Regions from separate parts of the Oribacterium sp. HCP28S3_H8 genome, predicted to be linked through region 2. Evidence: predicted binding sites of a transcription regulator. Region 2 holds the regulator's gene; each other region holds the start of a gene.
The links. The regulator HrcA, encoded in region 2, represses chaperone genes, less so after heat shock. The targets are predictions, from matches to a motif close to TGTTAGCACTCNNNNNNNNNGAGTGCTAACA.

Region 1 (2,274 bases), on a different contig from region 2:
CGTAAGAGTAAGACCCCTTGCAGAGTACAAGGTTGATAGGGCTAAGCTGTAAGTGCCGCAAGGCATTTAGGTGATAGTTACTAATAGGTCGAGGGCTTATCCAAAAGGTTTTTGGTCCGGTTAGGTTTGATGTTTTATGAAATGTATTTATGGATAAAGCGGTATGCGATTTTCAAGGCACGATTCCCTAGTAGGTTTTACCTGCCGGGTTTGAGTTTTCCTCTATAGCTCAGTCGGTAGAGCACGCGGCTGTTAACCGCGGTGTCGTTGGTTCGAGTCCAACTGGGGGAGTTGTTGTTTATAACAACCAATGCCGGTATAGCTCAGTTGGTAGAGCAACTGATTTGTAATCAGTAGGTCTTCGGTTCGAGTCCGAATCCCGGCTTAAGCCTGAGCTTAATCTGAAGCTTAGGCGTTTTTTTAAATCATACGGAATATAAAATCGTTTATGACATATACGGATTGTTATGGAACCTTAGCTCAGTTGGTTAGAGCAGTCGGCTCATAACCGATCGGTCCCGGGTTCGAGTCCCAGAGGTTCCATTACTATATATGCCGGTATAGCTCAGTTGGTAGAGCAACTGATTTGTAATCAGTAGGTCTTCGGTTCGAGTCCGAATCCCGGCTTAATAAAGGGGGTTGTCGCATGTGCACTTCACAGTGCCGTCGACAGCCCATTTTTATTCTTTACTTCTCAACTTATATCATATGTACATTTGGGTGCGTTCACAAGCTGCAGGCTTTTCACTTCATTTCTATTACTGCATTCATTTCTATTACTGCACATACACTGATTTAATAAGCTCTTTAAATGAAAACGCTCTCTCTATGAATCTGTGAATTATCTGTGTATTTCTCGATTTGTTAGCCAGCTTGCTTGCAGAGTGCTAATTCTCGTGTTATACTACCTATCGTTGATTCTAAGACAGTAGACTTTTTACTATGTAAATTTCTTACGTATCTTTCAGTATATTTCAACTTTTAAATAACAAGCTGTCTATGCATTATATAGACACAGAAAACTACGTAGGATCTGATAAAGGAGCAATGATTATGGCAAAACAAGGTAGTTTATCGATTAACAGCGAGAACATTTTCCCGATCATCAAAAAATGGATGTATTCAGACCAGGATATTTTTATCCGTGAGCAGATTTCCAATGCCTGCGATGCAGTTACAAAGCTTGAAAAGCTGGCTCTCATCGGAGAGTGGGAGAAGCCGCAGGATTATAAGGGCAGAGTGGATGTCATTGTTGATTCCGATAACAAAACCATTACCTTTAAGGATAACGGCATCGGCATGACAGCCGATGAGGTTGATAAATATATCAATCAGATTGCATTTTCCGGTGCAACAGACTTCATCCAGAAGTATAAGGACAAGGCTAATGACGATCAAATCATCGGGCATTTTGGTCTTGGATTTTATTCCGCATTTATGGTCTCTGACCTTGTTGAAATCGATACATTATCTTACCAGAAGGATGCAAAACCAGTTCACTGGGAGTGTAATGGAGGCACGGATTATACTCTGACAGAGGGAAGCAAAAAGGATCATGGTACCGTCATTACGCTGCACCTTAATGATGACTGCCTGAAATATGACAACGAATGGGAAGTACGTGAGATCATTGATAAGTACGCATCCTTCATGCCTGTCGAGATCTATCTTACCAAGCTTCCAAAGGATACAGAAACCATCGATGCCAGTGATAAGCTGGATACAGATGTTGTCCTGGAGGAAATTCCGGAAAAGACAGAAACAGATAAGGATGGTAAGGAGACCAAAATCCCTGCCAAGGTTAAAATTGAGAAGCGTCCGGAACTTGTAAACGACATTCATCCACTCTGGACAAAAAGTCCAAGTGAGTGCAAGAAGGAAGATTATATCAACTTCTATCACAAGGTATTCCATGACTATAAGGAACCGCTGTTCTGGATCCATCTCAACATGGACTATCCATACAATCTAAAGGGTATCTTATACTTCCCTAAAATCAATATGGAGTATGAGTCCATTGAGGGCACCATTAAGCTGTACAACAATCAGGTCTTTGTTGCAGATAACATTAAGGAAGTCATCCCGGAGTACCTTATGCTTCTTAAGGGTGTGATTGACTGTCCGGATCTTCCGCTCAATGTATCCAGATCACAGCTTCAGAATGATGGATTTGTTAAGAAGATTTCAGACTATATCACCAAAAAGGTGGCAGATAAGCTTTCCGGTATGTGCAAGACGGATCGGGAAACCTATGAGAAATACTGGGATGATATC
Region 2 (2,274 bases):
GTATCCTCCTCGGCATCACTCTCGGTATCAGTCATCACGGCATTGTGAAGATTAGGGTCAAATTTTGCGCCTTCTGCTTCGATCGGCTTTACATCCAGATCCTCAAACATTTTACGGATCTGCTTATAGATTCCGCGGACGCCCTTGGTAAAGGCATCGTCCTCATCCTCTTTTTCCACAGTTCCCAGCGCTCTCTCAAAGTTATCAACAATCGGAAGGATTTTTTCTATAACGTCCCGTGCTCCCATATCAAACATCTGGGACTTTTCCTTTTCCGATCGTTTCCGGAAATTGTCAAATTCTGCATAGAGTCTTAAGTACTTCTCCTTGCACTCCGCAATTTCCTTTTCGTATTTTTCCTTCTGGAGATCTCTTACCTTGGACTCTGTTTTCTGGTCTCCGGACTCTGCAGCTTCCGAAGCTTCGGCATCCGAAGCGTCCTCCTTTTGAGAAGCTTCGACATGCTCTGCTGCCTTTGCTTCATCTGTTTCCTTTGTTACTGTATCCTGTGCTTCTCCGGCTCTGGCTTCTTCTGTGCCCTGCTCCGGGGAAGTCTTTTTTTCTTCTTCCTGCAAGATGTGCTCCTTTCCCGTTTCCTGTCTATATATGTCTACTTCCGAAACGCCTGGTCCATTTCATTCATGACCTTGTTTAAAACCTCAAGGACCTTTTCATAGTCCATCCGTTTCGGACCAATCACTCCTATGGTTCCTCTCAGACCATTGCCAAGCTCATAGTTGGCAGTGATCACAGAACAATCCGCCATATTCTGTAGCGGTGACTCGTTACCGATATATACCTGAATCGGATTTCTGCTCTCCTCTGCATCCTCACTGGCATCATGAACAAGCTCAATCAGCTCATCCTTCTGCTCCAGCGCGGAAATCAGCTTGGAGGCCTTGTCCGACTCGGAAAGCTCCGGATATTTAAAAATATTGGTTGCTCCGGACGTATAGATCTGGACATTGCTGCCATTAACACTAAGTATATTGTGAATAGCTGCAAGTATCGATCCCACGGTTTTCTTAAAACTCGTCCGTGCGTAAATCTGCGCGATCCGCCCCTCCGTGATATCCGAGCCGGTCAGCCCGTCCAGCTCGTCGTTAAGCAGCATATTGATGCTCAGCATACGGTTGAAATCCAGTTCCTCGCAACCATCCAGGCTCACTGTCGCAGTTCGAACAAGATTTCCCTCCAGCATGATCACGAGAAGCAGTCGTCTTGCATCAACGATCGATACCTGAATAAACTTGATCTTATTGGTATGTACTGTCGGTCCGGAAACCATGGCTGCGTAATGGGTATCCTCCGCAAGAGCCTTCACCAGGGTCTTAAGTGTATTTTCCAGCTTATCAACCTTCTGGAACATCTCGGATCTCACATCATCAAGCTCATCCCGCTGCGTCTGCATCAGCTGATCCACATAAAACCGGTACCCTTTATCAGAGGGAATCCTGCCGGCTGAAGTATGCGGCTGCACAATATAGCCCATTTCCTCCAGATCGCTCATTTCATTCCGAATGGTGGCAGAGCTCAGATTCAGTCCGGAATACTTACTGATTGTTCTTGATCCGACCGGCTCTCCGGTCTCAAGATAGTTTTTGATAATCGTTGTCAGAATCACGACTTTACGATTGTCCAATTCCATCTGACTGCCTCCTTCTTAATGATTTGTTAGCACTCAAAAATGCAGAGTGCTAATTTCTATTGGTTATAATACTCTAGGTCCGAAAGGGTGTCAAGGGATTTCCCAAAAAAGAACTGTGAAAAAAGTATGAAAAAAGGCGCTCATGCCCTTTTTAAATGACATTTCGCGCCTTAGGTCCGGAAACATATATCACCGGATAATATAGACTTCTGTATAGTAAAGGATATTGGCAGCCTCCCGATGGCTGTCAAAATACACATCAATATGATTTCTCTTGACGGCGCCGCCGCAGTCCTCCGCAACATATTCATGCCCGTTAATCAGAAGATGGGTACCGTAGGGAATCACCCTCGGATCCACGGCGACGGTACGTCCGGATCTCGCGCGGGTCCCGATGGCTGTCACAGAGCCATGTCCCTCCGAGCACTGATAGCATGGACAATATCCGGTGATTCTAAATGAACCCAGCGGCGTCAATGTTCTGCCATCCGGGAGTGTCAGCCGTGCTGCTGCCGCCGCTTCCTCCTGTGCCTTTTTTTCTGCCTCCGCCTTGGCGAGCGCTTCTGCCTTTGCCTTTTCCTCTGCTTCCTTTGCTTCCGCCTCTGCATCCGCACCGGCTGTGATAA
Region 3 (2,274 bases), on a different contig from region 2:
GGCAGTGAAGAGGAGATGCGTGAGCATATCGCAAGATTTCATCGGGATGGGTATCATGTCTGGATGGATGATTTTGGAAGCGGCTATAGTTCGCTTAATACCTTGCAGACCTTTGACTTTGATGTGCTGAAGATGGATATGCAGTTTTTACATAAGGAGAATGCAAAAACGCCGATGATTCTCGCATCCATCGTCAATATGGCTAAAAATCTGGGGATCAGTACGCTTGCGGAGGGTGTGGAAACCAGAGAACAGTATGATTTCCTCCGTACCATTGGCTGCGAAAGAGTGCAAGGCTATTTACTCTCAAAGCCTCTGCCGTTTGAGGAGTGTTATGATACGTTACAGCAGAAGGGCTTCATCCTGGAAAGTACCGGTGACCGGATCTTTTATGACCAGATCGGCCGCGTTAATTTCCTCTCCGCACATCCGATGGAGTTTACTTCTGTCAAGGCGGAAAGTAACATTCCAATCGCCATCTTTGAATATGTAGATGGACATCAGCATACGATCTATGCCAATGATGCGTTCCGAAGCTATCTCCATAGCATCGGCATCGGGGATTTATCGGAACTCGACGGCATTCACAATGATAAAAAGAGCAGCTATTACGGGATGGTCCGGGATGCCATCTATAAGGCGGACGCAGACAAAGCCTCTATCTGTGATTTTGTGAATGCAGGCATCCGCGGGCGGCTTCAGTTCCGGAAGGTCGCCGAGTGGCAGAACCGGAAGGCATATCTCTGCGCAAGTGTCCTCGCGGTGTAATCTTTCTTTGGCATTTCCTTCCTTGACATTCAGGACAGCAAAAAAAGCTGGATAAGAAATTCATCCGAAGCGGATCGACCATGCTTCGTTTCGGATGAATTTTTTGGTGCAAATTAAAATCCTGGATTTGTGAAGAATATGTGAATTTTATAAATAGTTAGCACTCAACGCTTGACGTTGCTAATAGCCCGCGCTATAATACAAACTGTTCGGAAAAAAGCAAGCTTCAGGGTACGAGATGGCAGCAGGAGATTATATTTGAATTTCTGTCAAGCCTCTCATGCATGACCCTTAAGAGCTTTATTTCATAAGAAAATAGTTTGAGGAGGTTCTCAATCATGAAGTTAGTTCCATTATTTGACAGAGTCGTTCTGGAGAAGGAAAAGATGGAGGAGACTACAGCCAGCGGTATCGTGCTGCCAGGTCAGGATGATAAGGAGAAGCCGGGTCAGGCAGTTGTTGTTGCCGTAGGTCCGGGCGGAGTAGTTGACGGCAAGGAGATCAAGATGCAGGTCAAGGAAGGTCAGCATGTTATTTTCTCCAAGTATGCCGGTTCCGAGGTTGAGATCGACGGTCACAAGTATACGGTTGTAAAGCAGAATGATATTCTTGCTGTTGTGGAATAAATAATAAGATTGACCGATTGAGATCAAGATAAAAGATCAGATTAGCATATAGATAAATCAGGAGGATTGAATCATGGCTAAGGAAATTAAGTATGGCGTTGAAGCCAGAAAGGCTCTGGAAGCTGGTGTAGATGCTGTTGCAAATACAGTTAAGGTAACACTTGGACCTAAGGGCAGAAATGTAGTTCTTGATAAGAGCTACGGTGCACCGCTGATCACAAACGATGGTGTTTCCATTGCAAAGGAAATCGAGCTCAAGGATCCGTATGAGAACATGGGTGCACAGCTTGTACGTGAGGTTGCTTCCAAGACCAACGATGTTGCCGGTGATGGTACTACAACCGCTACGGTTCTTGCACAGGCAATTGTATCGGAGGGTATGAAAAACCTTGAGGCAGGTGCTAACCCGATTATCCTGAGAAAGGGTATCCGCAAGGCTGTAGATGCTGCTGTTGAGTCCATCAAGGCGCAGTCATCCAAGGTTAAGGGCAAGGACCAGATCGCAAAGGTTGCAGCAATTTCCGCTGGTGACGAGAAGGTCGGCGAGATGGTAGCAGATGCAATGGAAAAGGTATCCAAGGATGGTGTTATCACTGTTGAGGAGTCCAAGACCATGCAGAACGAGCTGGATCTTGTAGAAGGTATGGAATTTGACAGAGGATATGTTTCCGCTTACATGTGCACAGATATGGATAAGATGGAAGCTACTCTGGATGATCCGTATATCCTGATTACAGATAAGAAGATTTCCAACATTCAGGATATCCTGCCACTGCTTGAGAACATCGTTAAGATGGGTGCTAAGCTTCTGATCATCGCTGAGGATGTTGAGGGCGAGGCTCTGACAACTCTGATTGTCAACAAGCTGAGAGGCACATTT

Region 1: the regulator HrcA is predicted to act here: its motif matches at 863-893, upstream of htpG (molecular chaperone HtpG).
Region 3: the regulator HrcA is predicted to act here: its motif matches at 924-954, upstream of ACTNEN_RS06830 (co-chaperone GroES).

The regions. Positions count from the first base shown of each region.
Region 1 covers NZ_JBQHUZ010000004.1:45-2,318, forward strand. Annotated here, with positions in the region: partial or broken rRNA gene ACTNEN_RS05695 (23S ribosomal RNA) at 1-104, shown strand, start outside; tRNA gene ACTNEN_RS05700 (tRNA-Asn) at 219-291, shown strand; tRNA gene ACTNEN_RS05705 (tRNA-Thr) at 313-385, shown strand; tRNA gene ACTNEN_RS05710 (tRNA-Ile) at 470-543, shown strand; tRNA gene ACTNEN_RS05715 (tRNA-Thr) at 555-627, shown strand; gene htpG (molecular chaperone HtpG) at 1,054-2,274, shown strand, end outside.
Region 2 covers NZ_JBQHUZ010000008.1:109,701-111,974, reverse strand. Annotated here, with positions in the region: gene grpE (nucleotide exchange factor GrpE) at 1-575, opposite strand, end outside; gene hrcA (heat-inducible transcriptional repressor HrcA) at 611-1,648, opposite strand; gene ACTNEN_RS10470 (3D domain-containing protein) at 1,838-2,274, opposite strand, start outside.
Region 3 covers NZ_JBQHUZ010000004.1:253,178-255,451, forward strand. Annotated here, with positions in the region: gene ACTNEN_RS06825 (putative bifunctional diguanylate cyclase/phosphodiesterase) at 1-768, shown strand, start outside; gene ACTNEN_RS06830 (co-chaperone GroES) at 1,107-1,394, shown strand; gene groL (chaperonin GroEL) at 1,468-2,274, shown strand, end outside.